4 regions of the Enterobacter cloacae complex sp. R_G8 genome follow, and region 3 is predicted to be linked to each of the others. Evidence: predicted binding sites of a transcription regulator. Region 3 holds the regulator's gene; each other region holds the start of a gene.
The links. The regulator CRP, encoded in region 3, controls carbon source genes, mostly activating them, when cyclic AMP is high. The targets are predictions, from matches to a motif close to ATGTGANNNNNNTCACAT.
Positions count from the first base shown of each region.

Region 1: a site for CRP is predicted at 2,380-2,397, ahead of rbsD (D-ribose pyranase). Genes of this name have one in related genera too.
Region 2: a site for CRP is predicted at 2,446-2,463, ahead of drpB (cell division protein DrpB). Genes of this name have one in related genera too.
Region 4: a site for CRP is predicted at 2,993-3,010, ahead of cdd (cytidine deaminase). Genes of this name have one in related genera too.

Region 1 covers NZ_CP102246.1:200,598-205,348, reverse strand. The annotation lists gene rbsC (ribose ABC transporter permease) at 1-360, opposite strand, end outside; gene rbsA (ribose ABC transporter ATP-binding protein RbsA) at 365-1,870, opposite strand; gene rbsD (D-ribose pyranase) at 1,878-2,297, opposite strand; gene kup (low affinity potassium transporter Kup) at 2,492-4,360, opposite strand; gene ravA (ATPase RavA) at 4,584-4,751, shown strand, end outside.
Region 2 covers NZ_CP102246.1:2,022,148-2,026,898, reverse strand. The annotation lists gene NQ842_RS09570 (DNA cytosine methyltransferase) at 1-1,311, opposite strand, end outside; gene NQ842_RS09565 (phosphohydrolase) at 1,373-2,074, opposite strand; gene drpB (cell division protein DrpB) at 2,126-2,395, opposite strand; gene NQ842_RS09555 (porin) at 2,828-3,901, shown strand; gene NQ842_RS09550 (N-acetylmuramic acid 6-phosphate etherase) at 3,958-4,751, opposite strand, start outside.
Region 3 covers NZ_CP102246.1:622,941-627,691, forward strand. The annotation lists gene NQ842_RS02850 (YccS/YhfK family putative transporter) at 1-1,618, opposite strand, end outside; gene crp (cAMP-activated global transcriptional regulator CRP) at 1,676-2,308, opposite strand; gene NQ842_RS02860 (OsmC family protein) at 2,619-3,023, shown strand; gene NQ842_RS02865 (phosphoribulokinase) at 3,090-3,959, opposite strand; gene NQ842_RS02870 (YheU family protein) at 3,990-4,208, opposite strand; gene NQ842_RS02875 (hydrolase) at 4,205-4,751, opposite strand, start outside.
Region 4 covers NZ_CP102246.1:1,777,453-1,782,203, reverse strand. The annotation lists gene dusC (tRNA dihydrouridine(16) synthase DusC) at 1-42, opposite strand, end outside; gene NQ842_RS08470 (helix-turn-helix domain-containing protein) at 84-881, opposite strand; gene NQ842_RS08465 (type 1 glutamine amidotransferase) at 941-1,663, shown strand; gene NQ842_RS08460 (CidA/LrgA family protein) at 1,849-2,247, shown strand; gene NQ842_RS08455 (CidB/LrgB family autolysis modulator) at 2,244-2,939, shown strand; gene cdd (cytidine deaminase) at 3,069-3,953, shown strand; gene sanA (outer membrane permeability protein SanA) at 4,081-4,751, shown strand, end outside.

The DNA of each region.
Region 1 (4,751 bases), 420 kb from region 3:
CGCCACAATAACCCCGGTGACAGCACCAATCGCCGCGCCCAGCGCCAGCGCAGCGGCAACAGCCACCAGCGCGTTAACCTCAATCCCGACAATTGAAGCAGCAACCGCACCGGTGAGCGCCAGCAGGGAACCGACGGACAGATCGATACCCGATGTCAAAATCACCAGCGTCATCCCGACCGCCATAATGGCGTTCACGGAGGTCTGCTGAAGGATGTTGAACAGGTTATTCACGGTGAAGAAATTGGGGCTCATGGTCGACACAATCGCGATCAGCACCAGCAGGGCAATCAGCGATTTTTGTTCCATCAGCCATGCCTTTGTGAAATAACGGCGACCAGAAACAGCCTGGGTAGTCATCTTCTTACTCCTGATTCACGCGATTAAGCTTGCCCACAGCGGCAGCCATCAGAACTTCCTGGGTGGCCTGCTCGCGAGTGAATTCACCGCCGAGATGCCCTTCATGCATGACGATAATGCGATCGCTCATGCCTAATACCTCTGGCATCTCGGAAGAGACCAGAATGATGCTCAGGCCGTCGGCCTTGAACTGGTTAATCAGCTGATAGATCTCTTTCTTGGCCCCCACATCCACGCCGCGGGTTGGTTCATCGAGGATCAACACTTTCGGGCGCGTCATCAGCCCACGTGCAATCGCCACTTTCTGTTGATTACCGCCGGACAGCAGGCCAATCGCCTGCTCCATTGAGGGGGTTTTCACGTTAAAGAGGCGGATAAAATCGCTGACTGCCTGCTGTTCATCTTTGTGTTTCAGGCTGCCGCCGCTGCGGCTGAAATAACGCAGGGCGGTAAGAGACATGTTCTCTTTTACCGACATGCCGAGCACTAAGCCGTCGCGCTTACGGTCTTCAGAAATATAGACAATGCCATTCGCCAGTCCATCCTGCGGGGAGCGCGTGACGACTTCATGGCCATCAAGGGTGACATAACCGCTGGTGCGCGGCAGCGCACCGTAGAGTACTTTCATCAACTCGGTACGGCCCGCGCCCATCAACCCCGCCACGCCAAGAATTTCTCCTTTGCGCAGGGTAAAGGAGACATCGTTCACGCCCGGGCCACAGAGGTTGTCCACCTTCAGGCGGATCTCACCCGGCGCTTTGTCGAGGTGCGGGTACTGGTCTTCGAGCTTGCGTCCCACCATCATTTCGATAAGCGTGTCTTCTGTCAGCGTCGCCACTTCGCGTTCGGCAATAAACTGCCCGTCGCGGAAGACGGTAACGTCGTCGCAAATCTCGAAAATCTCTTTCATACGGTGAGAGATATAGACAATCCCACGCCCCTGCGATTTCAGCTCGCGGATGACGCGGAACAGGGATTCGGTTTCGGTATCGGTCAGGGCGTCCGTCGGCTCATCCATAATGATGACCTTCGACTCAAAGCTCAGCACCTTCGCGATCTCCACCATCTGCTGGTCGCCAATGGAAAGTTCGCCCACCAGGCGGTCGCTTTTGAAGCGCAGGTTCAGCTTCGCCAGCAGTTTATCCGCTTCGGCATACATCGTTTTCCAGTCAATTTTGCCAAACCGGTTAACAAACTCGCGGCCAAGGAAGATGTTCTCCGCAATAGTGAGCTGCGGGATCAGGTTCAGTTCCTGGTGAATAATGCCGATCCCCGCTTCCTGCGAGGCTTTTGGGCCACTGAAGGTGGTTTCTTTACCCAGCCACAAAAGTGATCCGGCATCGCGTTGATAGATACCGGTCAACACTTTCATCATGGTGGATTTGCCGGCGCCATTCTCGCCCACCAGCGCCATCACGCGTCCGGCATAAACGTTCAGCGCCGCGCCAGAAAGGGCTTTTACGCCCGGGAACGATTTATCGATCCCTTTAAGTTGCAGTAATGCGTCCATGATGGCCTCAGAAGGTGACGCCAGCACAGAGAATAATATTCGCATACGGGGAACACTCCCCGCTGCGAATCACCGCCTGACTGTCTGCGGTTTGTTGTTTGAACTGTTCGTGTGTTGTGTAACGAATTTCTATGATGTTTCCCTGGTGTTGTTGCAGTTGCTCAATGTGATTGAGCAACGTTTCGTGGAGTTGCGGATTATGTTGTTTGATTTCCGCGGCGAGAATGGCCGACTCAACCTGCATCTCCGCGGTCACCACCTCCAGTACCTGCATAAACGAGGGCACGCCCTGCGTTAACGCCATATCAATACGGGTTGTGCTGCGCGGAACCGGTAAGCCTGCATCGCAAACCACCAGCGTATCGGTATGCCCAAGACGGGAAATAACCGACGAGATTTCTGAGTTGAGAACCGTGCCTTTCTTCATTTTCTTGCTCCACTAGCGAAACGTTTCGCTAACATCAGTTTAGTCTTAAGAGTGTTCAGAAAACCACCGTGACGTAACAGATTTGTGATCAGCGTCGAAACGTTTCGCTAAGTGAAATGAGAAGTAAATTTTGGCGGGAACAGTGAGTATGAGTAGGCCGGGTAAGCGAAGCGCCACCCGGCATTTTAAGGAGCTTAAATCTCGACCTGCGTCCCCAACTCGATCACGCGGTTAGGCGGGATCTCAAACTGGTCAGGCGCACGCAGGGCGTTACGCTGCAGGATAAGGTAAAGCTTGCCGCGCAGACGCAGATACCACGGGCGTTTGCCGATAATGAGCGACTCGTGCGACATAAAGAACGATGTCTCCATCATTCGACAGCTTAAGCCTTCCAGGCCGCAGCGGTGGAAGACCTCTTCCACGTTCGGCGTTTCACGCCAGCCGTAGCTTGCCACCACGCGCCAGAAGGTTGGCGACAGTTGCTCAATCTGCACACGGCGCACGTTGTGAACATAAGGCGCATCTTCGGTGCGCAGGGTCAGCAGGATGACCCGCTCATGCAGCACTTTGTTGTGCTTGAGGTTATGCATCAAGGCGAACGGAATAACGTTCAACGCACGAGACATATACACTGCCGTACCCGGCACACGAACCGGTGGTGATTTCTCCAGCGAGGCAATCATCGCCTCCAGGGAGTTACCGTGCTCATGCATACGACGCAGCAGACGGAAGCGCTCGCTTTTCCACGTGGTCATCACAATGAACATCACCAGACCCAGCGTCAGCGGCAGCCAGCCACCGGAGACAATCTTGTCGAGGTTGGCAGAGAACAGCGGTACGTCGATGCACAGGAAGCCCACCAGAATCATCGCCACGAGGAATTTGTTCCAGTGCCAGTTTCGGTACGCCACCGTAGTGGAAAGAAGCGATGTCAGCACCATCGTCCCCGTCACCGCAATACCGTACGCTGCCGCGAGGTTGCTGGAGTGCTCAAAACTGACGATCACAATCACCACAGCGAAATAGAGCAGCCAGTTAACAAACGGGATGTAGATCTGACCCGATTCCATCTCTGAGGTATGAATAATACGCATCGGAGAGAGATAGCCCAGACGCACAGCCTGGCGCGTCAGAGAGAACACGCCGGAAATCACCGCCTGAGAGGCAATAACCGTCGCCAGCGTGGCAAGGATCAGCATCGGTACTAACGCCCACTCCGGAGCCAGCAGGAAGAACGGGTTCTTAATCGCTTCCGGGTTTTTCAGCAGCAGCGCACCCTGACCAAAGTAGTTCAGCGCCAGAGAGGGCAATACCACGATAAACCACGCCAGGCGAATAGGCAGTTTGCCGAAGTGCCCCATATCCGCATACAGCGCCTCAACACCGGTGATAGAGAGCACAACGGCGCCGAGCGCCACGAAGGACACCACTTTGTATTCGAGGAAGAAATGGACAGCCCAGTACGGGTTCAGCGCCTGAAGCACTTCCGGGTTATCAATGATACCGCGCAAGCCAAGCGCCGCCAGGATCAGGAACCAGGCGAGCATAATCGGCGCGAAGAGTTTCCCCACCAGCCCGGTACCGTGCTTCTGGATCACAAACAGCAGCGTCAGGACGATTATCGCCAGCGGAACCACCCACGTATCGAGCTGCGGCGCGATAATCTCAAGCCCCTCTATCGCCGAGAGCACCGAGATAGCAGGCGTGATGACCACTTCCCCATAGAAGAAGCTGCCGCCAATCAGGCCAATGATGACCAGTACCGACGTCATTCTGGCAGAGGTGTTGCGCCCCGCAAGGGACATCAAGGTCAGGATCCCGCCTTCACCTGCGTTATCTGCACGCATCACAAAGGAGAGATATTTAACAGAAACCACCAGGATCAGCAGCCAGAAGATGAGGGACAGGAAGCCAAATACGGCATCGCGTTCAACACCAAAGCCAAACTGGCCGGACAGACATTCACGAAGCGTATAAAGCGGGCTGGTGCCGATATCACCGTAGACAACCCCGATCGCCGCAAGCGTAATTGCGGGTAATGATTGCTTATTATCAGTGCTCATAGACTAGTCTTTTCGTTTAAATAACAAATGTGTTCCTGGTCCCTTGGTCCACAAAAAGCGCACAGTATGCCTGATTCGTTGCAAAATCGAACCCCTAAATGCAACCGCTTTAATGTAGCGCAAAGAAAATTGCGCCGCACTTCAGTCTATTACCAGCCCTGACTGAAACGTCTATACTCGCTTCAATTGGCCGCCACGACGGCGAAAGGATGCAAAAACTATTATGGCTCACTCACATTTATTAGCAGAAAGAATTTCCCGTCTCAGCAGCGCGCTGGAGAAAGGCCTTTTCGAGCGTAGCCACGCCATCCGCCTCTGTTTACTGGCGGCGTTGAGCGGTGAAAGCGTATTTCTGCTTGGGCCTCCGGGCATTGCCAAAAGCCTGATTGCC
Region 2 (4,751 bases), 1.4 Mb from region 3:
CACGGAGTTGCCAAACTGTCGGTACGCCTGGGTATCTGAGACCGGAATGCGGAAGCTGTAACCCTGCGGCGTCTCAAACCCCATTAACCGCGCGCATTCGCGTGGGGTTAAGCGACGTGGACGATGGCGCTGGTTTTCAGGGTTGTCGAAATCTTTCTCACCTAACGCCTTATCCCAGCCCCGGTCGATCAGGATCTCTGCACCGTCTTTGTAATAGCGCGCGGACAGGGTGCGGGTCACACAGTGCGGATCGTTCGGGTTGACCATGCCAAAACCAAAACCGTTGCCTTTTGCCTGATGTTTTTTGGCATAGCGATAGAGGTACTTCCAGAGCACTGGCGTCAGGATAAATTTCGCGTCCACCGCGGGCTCAAGAAGATCGGCCACGGACGGACGGCGCGCCGGATACAACGACGGAATATCGCGCAGGGTAAAATCGCCTTTCAGATTGAGATCGCGGCGGAACCCGACCAGCACAATACGTTCCCGGTGCTGGGGCAGGAAGTGTTTACCATCAATGATTTTCGGATCATCGGCGCCCGTGTCCTCTGAATCCGCCACGTCGTAGCCCAGCTCATCCAGCGTCTGCATGATAATGCGGAAGGTTTTGCCGCCGTCATGGCTCTTTAAATTCTTGACGTTTTCCAGCACAAAAATGGCCGGACGGCGGGCATCGATAATGCGGACCACATCAAAAAACAGCGTTCCCTGGGTATCGCAGGCAAAACCGTGCGCGCGTCCGAGGGCATTTTTCTTCGATACGCCAGCGAGGGAAAATGGCTGGCACGGAAAGCCCGCCAGCAGCACGTCATGTGCCGGGATGTTCTGGCGAATATGTTCTGCGGCCTCTTCATCGCTCACGCCGCTTTTGTGGCTCAGCGTAACATCGCGGATATCGGCGTTGAACCGATGCGCATCGGGGTCACAATACCAGTTGGCTTTATAGGTGCGGACCGCATGTTTGTTCCACTCGCTGGTAAACACGCACTGACCGCCGATGGCTTCAAACCCGTGTCGAATCCCTCCGATACCGGCAAACAGATCGATAAAGCGGAAGGCATAATGGGGATGCGCGGCGGAAGGACGCGGAAGCAACGTTTGCAGATAACGAAACTCGCCGTCGCTCAGGCGATGTCCTGCCCGCTCGCTGGTGATAAGTCTCTTAATGATTGCCGGACTCCAGTGGCCCTCACCGTGTGCCACCAGCTGGTTTGCCAGGGTTTTAGCATCGTAGATATCCAGCAACTGGCGCAGCAGCGCCTGCACCGAAGCCGTTGATTTCACAGCCTGCTCTGGCGCGGGTTCACTCACAGATCGATTTTCCTGCATTCTTTTAACCGGACAATAAAGACTGAAAACAGATTACCACAGTTCATTCGTGCAAACTGCGACGGAAGCGGCTCAGTACCTGGCTATCCAGCCCCAGGCAGTCACCCTGTAGTTCGGCACTCAGTTTTGCCATAAACTGGATGAGAAAATCGGCGTTGTGGCGTGCCAGCTCGCGCCCCATTTCTGTTTGCATTGTATCAGGCAAGCGCAGCAGCTTGGTCTGAAAATGGTCGAGGGCAAACGCCCGGTCATCAAGGGTTCGCGCGTCGGCAAAGGGATCAACTGCGTCAAAAAGCGGCACGCCCAGCGCCCCCGAAACGGCAAACACCCGCGCCAGGCCAATCGCCCCTAACGCTTCCAGCCGGTCAGCATCCTGCACAATTTTGGCTTCCAGACTCTGCGGCGCAATACTGGCGCTGAAGCTGTGCGCCTCAATGGCATGCGCCACGGCGGCATAATGCGCTGCGGGGAAGTCCGGGAAATCGCGGTGCAAAATGTCACGCGTTTTACGCGCCGCCAGCTGCGATGACTGGCTGCGCTCAGGATGGTTTTTCGGCAGGCTGACAATATCGTGGAAATAGCATGCGGCCAGGATCACCAGTGGCTCCACCGCCTGGTTGGCCATGATTTTTTGTGCCGTCATCCAGACACGACGAAAGTGCGAAATATCATGCGCGGTGTCGTCGGTTGTGTGGTTTTCCCCGAGCCAGCGCTCAAATCGATGCTGCCACTGCGTAAGTTCCATCATCACATCCTGTCGTCAAAATGGCTACGATAGCAACTTTCCCCGCCGCTATCACGGGTTGTCCTGACGGGGACGGGTGTACCACGCAATCGCGCCCAGGATCAGGCCGACCGTGCCCAGCACCAGAAACCCCAGCAATGCCCCAAGCCATTTGCCGCTGGTTGACCCCAAATCCCCTTCCACTGCCGTATTCGGCAGCGACGGTATCTTACTGATAACCCAAACGTACCGCGCCATCGCCCAGACAAAGTAACCGCAAAAAGCGTAGAACACCCACAGGGCCAGTTTGCCTCCCAGGCTGCGTTCGATTTTTCGTTCCATCTTTGACTCCACGGTCACCGCAGTACCGTTTGCACATGCTTACATTGATTTTGTGATAATTGTCACATTTTGGCATTAAACCCTGTGCTGTGTGAAGGTTTCTGACACGCAGTTTGCGTTAAGTTGATCTTGTGCAAGTTTGCAGAAGAGGATACCTGGCGAGTGTTTAGTACGCAGAAATATAATTAAGGTTAATAATAGAATTTATAAAATAACCACGAAAAATACTTAACAATAATTAACCAAAATATATTTCAAATTATAATTCACGAGAAAAATAAAGCGACACTTAGAAATATTTGGTAATATTTTTACCTATTTAATTACATTTATTATTGAACTTAAACCCCCTCTCCTGGAATAGTATCGACGCTGTAGTTACGGAGCGTGATTACATATATTCATATAAATTATCTCTAAAGGGAATATATAATGAAAAGAAAAGCATTGGCTATTCTTGTACCCGCGTTATTAATGGCTGGCGTAGCAAATGCCGCTGAGATTTACAATAAAGGCGGTAATAAAGTCGATTTCTACGGAAAGATGGTTGGCGAACGCATCTGGTCCAACACTGATGAAAGCAACAGTGAAAATGAAGATACGTCATATGCCCGTTTTGGCGTAAAAGGCGAAACGCAAATTAATAGCCAACTGACCGGTTATGGCCAGTTTGAATACAATATTGATGCAAGCCAGCCCGAAGGTAAACAGGATGAGAGCACGCGTCTGGCTTTCTCTGGTCTGAAATATGCGGATTACGGTTCATTCGATTATGGCCGAAACTATGGCGTAGCTTATGACGGCGCGGCGTACACCGATATGCTGGTTGAATGGGGTGGTGATTCCTGGGCTGCCACGGACAACTTTATGACTCAGCGTACCAATGGCGTTGCGACCTACCGTAACACCGATTTCTTCGGTATGGTTGAAGGTCTTAACTTTGCTGTTCAGTATCAGGGTAAAAATGACGACCGTGATCTTTTCAAAGCAAACGGCGATGGTTACAGCATGTCTGTAAATTATAACCTTGATGGCTTTGGTTTCGTGGGTGTCTACGGTAAATCCGATCGTACCGATGAACAAACAGCTGATCATTATGGCGACAATGCTGAAGTATGGGCACTGTCTGCAAAATATGATGCAAATAGCGTTTATGCTGCGGTGATGTACGGTGAAACCCGTAATATGACTAAAGTTGGATATAACGCCTTCGCCAATAAGACCCAAAACGTTGAAGCCGTTGTTCAGTATCAATTCGACTTTGGTCTGCGTCCATCCCTGGGCTACGTATATTCACAGGGTAAAGATCTGTATGCCCGTAATGGCTATAAAGGCGTTGACGCTGACCGCGTAAATTATATTGAAGTGGGTACCTGGTACTACTTCAATAAAAACATGAACGTTTATACTGCCTATAAATTTAACCTGCTGGACGAAGAAGACGGTGCCATCACTGGCAACGCAACTGACGATCAGTTCGCGATGGGTATTGTTTACCAGTTCTAATCCCTCAAAACACCAAAGGCCGCTATCGCGGCCTTTTTTTATTCCTGCGCTCTCTATTACGGCGCTTCCTGCAACGCCACCCGAATAAACCCGTTATTCTGCGCAAGCAATTCATGCGCTTTCCAGGCATCCAGCCCGGTCAGCACCATCAGCACCGCCGTTTTACAGTTATGGTTACAGCTCTCCAGCGCGGCTTTTGCTACCGCGCGGGTGCATCCCCCCGCTTCCATCACAATCGCGATTTGCCGTTCGGCCCACTGGGTGCTGCTCGCCTCCAGATCCACGCGCAGATTGCTGTAAACCCGCCCGGTGCGGACGGCCAGCCCGGTGGTGACCATAGAGAGGATCATCTTTTGCGCGATTGCCGCTTTGGTATTCAGATAGCCGGCCACCACATCCGGTCCCAGCTCTGGCGCAATTACCATACTCGCCAGCTGCGCCGCTTCGCTTTGCGCATTATCGGTAATCACCGCCACCGGTGAACCGAGCGACCACGCATGCCGCATGGCGCCCCAGACCCACGGCGTTTTTCCGCTTACGGTGACCGCCAGCATCATATCGTGCTCGCCAAAGTTAATCGCCTGCAGGTCGGCAACGCCGCGCTCGTAGCTTGTCGCCTCGTCGCCCGCCGTGATGGCAATCACCGGGGTTTTACCCGGGGCATACTCATCCGCCGCCTGTTTTGCCACACAGCCGGACGGCCCCGCGCCAACCATAACCAGACGCCCCCCGTGGCTCAGGGTCGCGGCGGCGTTATCCACCACACGGGCAATAATGGGTAAAAAAGGGGTGATTGCAGCGGAGATAAGTGCATCATCCTGGTGAATGACTTTCAGCATGTCCAGCGTGG
Region 3 (4,751 bases):
GGGAGGGCTGCGGATCGTCGCTCAGGATCAGGCGGATAGCCTGCTGGTCGGCCTCCAGCGCGTCGTGGGCGTTCTGCCTGAGCAGGCCGCTTTGCCATTGTGGCCACAGCCAGACCATTCCGCCAAAGGCAATCAGGCAGCCAATCAGTGTATCGATAAGCCTGGCGACAATAAATTGTTCGCCATTGAGCGTAAGCAACTGCAGGGTGTATACCGCCGTGACCGTAAAGCCCACCATCGCCCAGCCGTAGTTCTTGCGGATGATCAGGTAGCTCACCAGGGTAATCAATAGCATGCCTGCCAGCGTATAGCCTTCTGGCACGTGGAAGTGCAGCGTTACGCCCGCGATAATCAACCCCGCCATGGTTCCGCCCGCCCGGTGCAGAATACGCACCCGCGTGGCGCCGTAGCCGTTCTGGGTGACAAACAGTACCGTCATTAATATCCAGTAGGGTTTGGGCAGATGGAGCGCCATGCCCATCAGGCTGGCGATGCTCAGCATCACGCTAATCCGGGCGGCGTTGCGCAGGGCGGAAGATTTAAACGAGAGATAGCTTTTAAGTGCAGGCAGCAGCGGCAGGCGCTTTTGCTTATCCGCCATCAGGTCACGAGGATAGAGCGGGCGCTGGGTACGCAGCACGCGGGCAATACGGCTGAAGTGCCAGGCGGCAAACTGACCCACCGGGTTATCCTCGTGCTGGCGGGCGATCTTCTCCAGTGCGCCGAGTTGCTTGTCCATGTTAAAGCGGGTGGGATAGCGGTGATAAAGAATGTCGTCGGCCAGTACCCGCAGACGTGCGGACACGGTCTGCGCGTTCCAGCGGATCACCGCTTCGGCATGGCTGCGCTCCACCAGCTTTTGCACCTCCTGCGGGTGGTGCAGGCTCACAGAGATATGCTCCTGCAGATCCAGCCCCACCTGGAAGGTGCGCAGCAGCCGTTTGTATTCGTGGTTCTTGTTGGCGGCCAGCATGTGCAGTTGCTGGTAGCACTGGCTTATCAGATCCACCACCTTCTGCTGGCGCGTCAGCAGCGGCGGCAGCGATTTTTCCGGGTCGGTATGCTGAGTCAGCAGCGTGTATTTGGCTTCGCAGTACTCTGCGAGCTGGACATAGAGCAGGCTCAGGGATTCACGCAGCGGCTGTTCCCGCCACAGCCAGAACCAGAACCAGTTAAACAGGCCATACCATAGCGTACCGAGGGCGTAGATCAGCAGCGGTTCCCATACCGGCATGTTACCTGCGAGACTGAGGGTAAAGATGGCCGCAATGAGTGAGGCGGGCAGTAAACGCGCGTGCAGCGAACTGATTTCGGCGGTCACCCCCAGCGTCATCGCCAGCACGCTCAGGATCAGCGGCAGCGGAATATCGCGGGCCAGCAACAGTTGCACGGCGAGGCTACACCCGGCAAACAGCGAACCGCCAATAATCAGTCGTTTGAAAAAACGCTTATGCGGGGTGTCGAGACCGGCAATATTGCAGCAGGCAGGTACGAGAGAGAACAGCAGCCCTTGTTGAAGATGTCCAAGGATCAGGCCCACGGCCACAGGAAGGCACAACACCAGCGTTTGTCGCAGTGCGTAGTTAACTTCCGGGTGATAAATCAGCCTGCGCCACATGAGGAGTAGAGACAAAAACGGCGTGACACCTTGCGATGGCACGCCGTTTTATCGGGATTAACGGGTTCCGTAAACCACGATGGTTTTACCGTGGGCGGAGATCAGGTTCTGATCTTCCAGCATTTTCAGGATACGGCCCACTGTTTCACGGGAGCAACCGACGATCTGACCAATTTCCTGGCGGGTAATTTTAATTTGCATGCCGTCAGGGTGAGTCATGGCGTCTGGCTGTTTCGCCAGGTTCAGCAGCGTTTGCGCGATACGGCCGGTCACGTCCAGGAAGGCGAGGTTACCCACTTTCTCTGATGTGACCTGCAGACGGCGAGCCATCTGCGAAGAAAGACGCATCAGGATGTCAGGATTAACCTGAATCAACTGACGGAATTTCTTGTAGGAAATTTCAGCCACTTCACATGCTGTCTTTGCACGAACCCAGGCGCTACGTTCCTGGCCTTCTTCAAACAGGCCCAGTTCACCGATGAAATCGCCCTGGTTCAGATAAGAAAGGATCATCTCTTTCCCTTCTTCATCTTTGATCAGCACTGCCACCGAGCCTTTGACGATGTAATACAACGTTTCCGCTTTTTCACCCTGGTGAATCAGCGTGCTCTTCGATGGGTACTTATGAATGTGGCAATGAGACAAGAACCATTCGAGAGTCGGGTCTGTTTGCGGTTTGCCAAGCACCATGCGCTGTTATCCTCTGTTATAAGCTGTCACCAGAGTCATAAGATGCATCCGGACTCTGGGGTTGCAATCGAATTCTTACCCATACCTGGGAAGTCGGCTGTCGTAACGTTTCGCAGCCAGTAAAGTTTGATGTCCTCTGCATACATGTGTAACGTCAATGTATTACTGTAGCATCCAGAGTGTTTTAGCATAGCTTTCGCCGCGTGTCTCCTGGTGTCTCGCTTCAGCATGACGCAGGTCGCCTTCCATTGCGAGAAATGTAACGCACGCGTAATCTGTCACCAAAAATGCAACGTTGGAGTTAATGAATATGCAAGCGCGCGTGAAATGGGTAGAAGGTTTAACGTTCCTGGGCGAGTCCGCTTCAGGACACCAGATTTTGATGGACGGTAACTCCGGCGATAAAGCACCCAGCCCAATGGAGATGGTGCTGATGGCGGCTGGGGGATGCAGCGCGATTGACGTGGTGTCGATTCTGCAAAAGGGCCGTCATGATGTGACGGATTGCGAAGTTAAGCTCACGTCTGAACGTCGCGAAGAGGCGCCACGCCTGTTCACCCACATCAACCTGCACTTTATTGTCACCGGGAAAGAACTAAAAGATGCGGCCGTTTCACGCGCGGTCGATCTGTCAGCGGAGAAATACTGCTCTGTGGCATTGATGCTGGAGAAGGCGGTAAAAATTACCCATTCGTATGAAGTGATCGAGGCGTGATTGATGGGGCATCACGCGTGTTGATGCCCTCACCCTAACCCTCTCCCACTGGGAGAGGGAATATGATTATGCGATCTGTTTCCCTTCCATCAACCGCTGCACCAGCGGCGTCATGATCAGCTCCATCGCCAACCCCATTTTTCCGCCGGGCACCACTAACGTATTCATGTGAGAAATAAACGAACCCTGCAGCATCGCCAGCAGCCAGGGGTAATCGATGCCGTCGAGATTACGGAAATGGATCACCACAAAGCTCTCATCCAGCGACGGGATACTTTTGGCCGCGAACGGGTTAGAGGTGTCCACCGTCGGCACACGCTGGAAGTTGATGTGGGTGCGGGAAAACTGTGGTGTCAGATAATTGATGTAATCTTCCATTGAGCGCACAACCGAATCCATCACCGCCTCACGCGAATGGCCGCGCTCGCTGATGTCTCGCGTCAGCTTCTGGATCCACTCCAGGTTAACGATTGGCACCACGCCGACCAGCAGATCCACATGTCGCGCCACGTCGTGATGCGGCGTCACCACGCCGCCGTGCAATCCTTCGTAAAACAGCACGTCGGTAGGTTCCGGCAGCGGCTGCCAGGGAGTAAAGGTGCCCGGGACCTGGTTCCAGGGAACGGCTTCGTCGTAGGTGTGCAGATATTTGCGGGACTGGCCTTTGCCGCTTAGGCCGTACTCCTGAAACGTTTGCTCCAGCAGGCCGAAGTCATTGGCCTCCGGGCCGAAGTAGCTGATGTGTTTGCCCAAATCGCGCGCTTTGCGGATGGCCATGTCCATCTCCGGGCGCGTATAGCGGTGAAAGCTGTCGCCTTCGACCTCCGCCGCACGGAGATTCAACTGGGCGAAAATCTTGCGAAACGCGAGGCTGGTGGTGGTGGTTCCCGCACCACTCGACCCCGTAACGGCAATAACCGGATGTCTGGCAGACATAGCAACTCCCTGACTGGAAAGGTTGAAAGATCAGCCGTGAAACGCGTTGCGGGGCATGATATTGACCGTCTCATGCAGTTCAGACCACACCAGCACCACGTCGCCGCTTTTAAGCTGGCGTTTAACATCGTTGACCTTTTGCTCAAGCGAGCGTTCATGTTCACCATAATCGGTGCCTTCACGCAAGACAAAGCTTTCAATCAGATTATCGAGCGTTTCGGGCGCCAGATCCTGCCAGGGGATAATCATGTTGCACCGTCCAGGTAAGGGGTTAACCAGTCAGGAATGCGCGTCTCCAGCCACATTTTCGGGCGACGCAGCGTTCCGCCGACAAACCCCACGTGGCCGCCGTGCTCGGTCAGCTGATAGTGAACGTTGTCGGGCAGAAATTCCTGTGCAGGGATGGAGTGATGATCCATAAACGGGTCATCTTTCGCGTGAATGATCAGCGTCGGCTGAGTGATCTTGCTGAGCAGCGGCATGGCGCTGCACTGACGATAGTAGTCAATGGCATCGGCGAACCCATGAATTTTGGCGGTGATCAGGTCGTCGAACTCACGAATGCGGCGGACCTTTTTCAACTGACGCAGGCTCACCGGAAGGGTATCCGGATAGGCCTTCAGCTTGCGCGCCGCATTGGCTTTCAGCAGGTTGAGCAGGTAGCGCTGATAGACCCGGGAAAAGCCTTTCTCCATGTGGTAGCTGCACTGCTCCAGCATAAAGGGGGCAGAGACAATCACCGCAGCATTCAGCGGCACCGCGTCACCCTCTTTAGCCAGCAGACAGGCCAGC
Region 4 (4,751 bases), 1.2 Mb from region 3:
GGAGTCGAGCACGCCTTCCATTGGGGCCAGTAAAACACGCATAGCAGTACCTGTGAAAAAAGACGCGCTATAGTATCCGCTCTCTATATCGCTGGGAAGCGGTTCTGTTCAGGGAGAAAGTCAGCCGGCGTTGCCCCGACAATGGCGCGAAACGCCGCCGCAAATGCCGCTGGGCCAGAAAACCCAAGCATCCAGGCCACCTGCTTAACCGGGTAGCCGTTTGCAAGCAGGTCCAGCGAGGCACAAATCCGTGCACGCTGTCGCCAGGCGCGGAAGCTAAAGCCAGTGTCTTTAATAAACGCGCGTGAAAATGTGCGTTCGGACATCGCGGCCCGTTCCGCCAGCATTACCATTGAAACATCCCAGAGATTATTGGCAATGATGTCACAGGCAACACGGTGTAACCGCTCATCAACGGGCATCGGTAATTCGGCTGAAATCTGCTGCGTCTCACTGAGGATCTCGAGCAGCAAAACGGCCATGCTACGCTGACTTGCCGGCCGGTATTCCGCACTGAACAGCCCGGCAATCAGCTCCTTGAACAACGCTGTCGCCATAATTACGTGAACCTCTTCTTTTCGCTCAAAGGGTTCGCATTGCGAAATCAGTGCGGGGCTAAACCAGACTGCGCGAAGCTCCGTTGCGGATAACACACTGTAGGTGTGTTCCTGAAAAGGAGGGATCCACAGCGCGCGTTGCGGTGGTATTACCCAGCGTTTGCTGCCGGTTTCAACGAGCATAACCCCTTTGATGGCAAATAAAAGTTGTCCCTGTGAATGCTGGTGAGGCGGATCGACTTCCCCGCGGGTATAGCTTATTGCCCCTCTGGACCATCCGATGGCATCGTCGTGTATTGGCGTTTTATCGATAACGGTTGGCATTTCACATTCCTCCCTCTCTCTTATGATGCTGCTTGTACACGTAACCGGAGAGAGACGCAATGCACATCCATTTTATCATTCATGAACATTTCGAAGCGCCAGGCGCCTATGAAATCTGGGGGAAAAAGCGCGGCTGTACGCTGAGCTACTCCAGGGTTTATCAGGACGATCCTTTACCCCAGGATCCGGGAAGCATAGATTTGCTCATCATCATGGGGGGGCCGCAGTCACCCGCCACCACGCTTATGGAATGTCCCTGGTTTGATGCGCAGGCGGAAATTGCACTCATTCGCCGGGCGATAGAAGCGGGTAAAACGGTAATTGGCGTTTGTCTGGGATCACAGCTTATCGGTGAAGCACTGGGTGCCACGTTTTGCCACAGTCCGGAAAAAGAGATCGGCAAATTTCCCATCAAACTCACAGATGCCGGCAAGGTGAACCCGCTGTTTGAGGACTTTGGCCGCGAGCTGAACGTCGGCCACTGGCATAACGACATGCCAGGGTTGACGTCGCAGGCAAAGATTCTCGCTTACAGCGAGGGTTGTCCCCGGCAGATCGTGCAGTACAGCGAACGGGTTTATGGTTTTCAGTGCCATATGGAGCTGACGCCGGAGGTCGTTGAACTGCTGATTGAGCATTCGCAGCACGATCTCCGGCGTGCAGGGGCATTCCGTTTTGTCGAAACGGCTGAACAACTCCGCTCGCATGATTATCGTGAAATGAACCAGGCACTGTTTTCTTTTCTCGATAAACTTACCGCCCAACACAATGTTAGACTCTAAGGTTTTTCTCTGGCTCATCACTTCGCCACTGCACTCCCTTTCCTCTAGACTGTAGCCTGTCCCTTTAGGGTGATACCAGACGTTCCATTCCGGAATGTCTGGTATGCTCAAAATTCATGATGTGATCCGTGGCACACTTTCGGGTTTAATTGTATGATGAATGCGTTTCAGCAAGGATTTTAACCATGAGAAAATCATTAAACATTATCTGGCAATATCTGCGCGCATTCGTCCTGATTTACGCCTGCCTGTACGCCGGGATTTTCATCGCTTCCCTGCTTCCTATCACCATTCCAGGCAGCATCATCGGCATGCTGATCCTCTTTGTTCTGCTGGCCCTGCAAATTCTGCCGGCGAAATGGGTCAACCCTGGCTGCTTCGTCCTCATTCGCTATATGGCGCTGCTGTTCGTGCCGATTGGTGTCGGTGTAATGCAGTATTTTGATTTGCTCAAGGCGCAGTTCGGCCCGATCGTCGTCTCCTGCGCGGTCAGTACGCTGGTGGTTTTCCTGGTGGTGAGCTGGAGTTCGCATCTGGTGCATGGCGAACGCAAAGTGGTTGGACAGAAAGGAACAAAACAATGATGGCTAATATCTGGTGGTCGCTGCCATTAACCCTGGCGGTGTTCTTCGCGGCACGCAAACTTGCCGCCCGGTTCAAGATGCCGCTGCTTAACCCGTTGCTGGTGGCGATGGTGGTGATTATCCCGTTCCTGCTGCTTACCGGTATTCCTTACGAACGCTACTTTGCCGGCAGCAAAATTTTAAACGACCTGCTGCAACCCGCCGTGGTCGCGCTCGCCTTTCCTTTATATGAACAGCTACACCAGATCCGCGCCCGCTGGAAATCCATTATTACCATCTGTTTTGTGGGGAGCCTGGTGGCGATGATCACCGGTACTTCAGTCGCACTGCTGATGGGGGCCTCTGCGCAAATTGCCGCCTCTATTCTGCCGAAATCGGTGACCACGCCTATCGCCATGGCCGTGGGCGGCAGCCTCGGGGGTATTCCGGCCATCAGCGCCATGTGCGTGATCTTCGTCGGCATACTGGGCGCCGTGTTTGGCCATACCCTGCTCAATGTCATGCGCATTAATACCAAAGCCGCACGCGGTCTGGCGATGGGTACCGCGTCGCACGCGCTGGGCACCGCCCGCTGTGCGGAGCTGGATTACCAGGAAGGGGCGTTCAGCTCGCTGGCACTGGTGATCTGCGGAATCATGACCTCGCTGATGGCGCCGTTCATTTTCCCCATTATTCTGGCGGTGATGGGCTAAAATTTGCGATGCGTCGCGCAAATTTCATTTTGTTTTCATAAGTTGCATACATAATGAGAAGTGGATCACATATAAAGCCCTGACGGCTCCGTACACTACCGATCCATTAACCTTTATGAGGCAAACGCCATGCATCCACGTTTTCAAGCGGCTTTCGCCCGGCTTGCAGAGAATTTGCAATCAGCTCTGGCCCCGATTCTGGCGGATGAGCATTTCCCCGCCCTGCTCACCGCTGAGCAGATCACCACGCTGAAACAGGCAACGGATCTAGACGAAGACGCGCTGGCTTTCGCACTGCTCCCCCTGGCTGCCGCCTGTGCGCGTGCCGATCTGTCCCACTTTAACGTGGGTGCCATCGCGCGTGGCGTCAGCGGCACCTGGTACTTCGGCGGAAACATGGAGTTCCTGGGCGCAACCATGCAGCAGACTGTTCATGCGGAACAGAGCGCCATCAGCCACGCCTGGCTGCGTGGCGAAAATGCCCTGAGCGCCATTACCGTAAACTACACCCCGTGCGGCCACTGTCGTCAGTTTATGAATGAACTGAACAGCGGGCTGCAACTGCGCATCAATCTGCCGGGTCGCGCGCCGCACACGCTGGGCGATTACCTGCCTGACGCCTTCGGCCCGAAAGATCTTGAGATCAAAACCCTGCTGATGGACGAGCAGGACCACGGTTATGCGCTGTCCGGTGATGACCTGAACCAGGCAGCCATTCGCGCTGCCAACAAGAGCCACACGCCATACAGCAACTCCCCGAGCGGCGTGGCACTGCAGTGCCGCGATGGGCGTATCTTTAGCGGCAGCTATGCGGAAAACGCCGCGTTTAACCCAACGCTGCCACCGCTGCAGGGCGCACTTAACCTGCTGAGCCTCAACGGCTACGACTACCCGGATATCCAGCGCGCCATTCTGGCAGAAATTGCCGATGCGCCGCTGATTCAGTGGGATGCTACCGCCGCCACCCTGAAAGCGCTGGGCTGCTCGTCAATCGAGCGTGTATTACTGGCGTGATCCATCCGGCGGGCAGAAATGCCCGCCAGTTTGCTGAAAAAGCCCTCAGTTGATGCGCTGTTTCTTGCGCTAACCAGACGGGTACAGTAGCCTGAGTTAAATTTCACCTTCGGTACGAGCCATCTGCATGTTAAAGCGCGTTTTTTACAGCCTGTCTGTCCTGGTCGGCATACTGCTGTTGATCGTGCTGGGTCTCGACCGCTGGATGAGCTGGAAAACGGCCCCCTACATTTTTGACGATCTGCAGGATCTCCCCTACCGCCAGGTTGGCGTGGTGCTCGGCACCGCAAAGTATTACCGCACCGGTGTTATCAATCAGTATTACCGCTACCGTATTCAGGGCGCGCTCAACGCCTACAACAGCGGTAAGGTCAATTACCTGTTGTTAAGCGGCGATAACGCGCTGCAAAGCTACAACGAACCAGTCACCATGCGTAAAGACCTGATTGCCGCCGGCGTTGATCCGGCAGATATCGTGCTCGACTACGCCGGGTTCCGCACACTCGACTCCATCGTGCGCACGCGCAAAGTGTTCGATACCAACGACTTCATCATCATTACCCAGCGCTTCCATTGCGAACGTGCGCTGTTTATCGCGCTGCACATGGGCATTCAGGCGCAGTGTTACGCCGTGCCATCGCCAAAAGATATGCTGAGCGTACGCGTGCGCGAGTTTGGCGCCCGCTTCGGGGCGCTGGCTGACCTCTATATCTTCAAACGTGAACCGCGCTTTTTAGGTCCTCTGGTGCCGATTCCGGCCATGCATGAAGTGCCTGAAGATGCACAGGGCTACCCGGC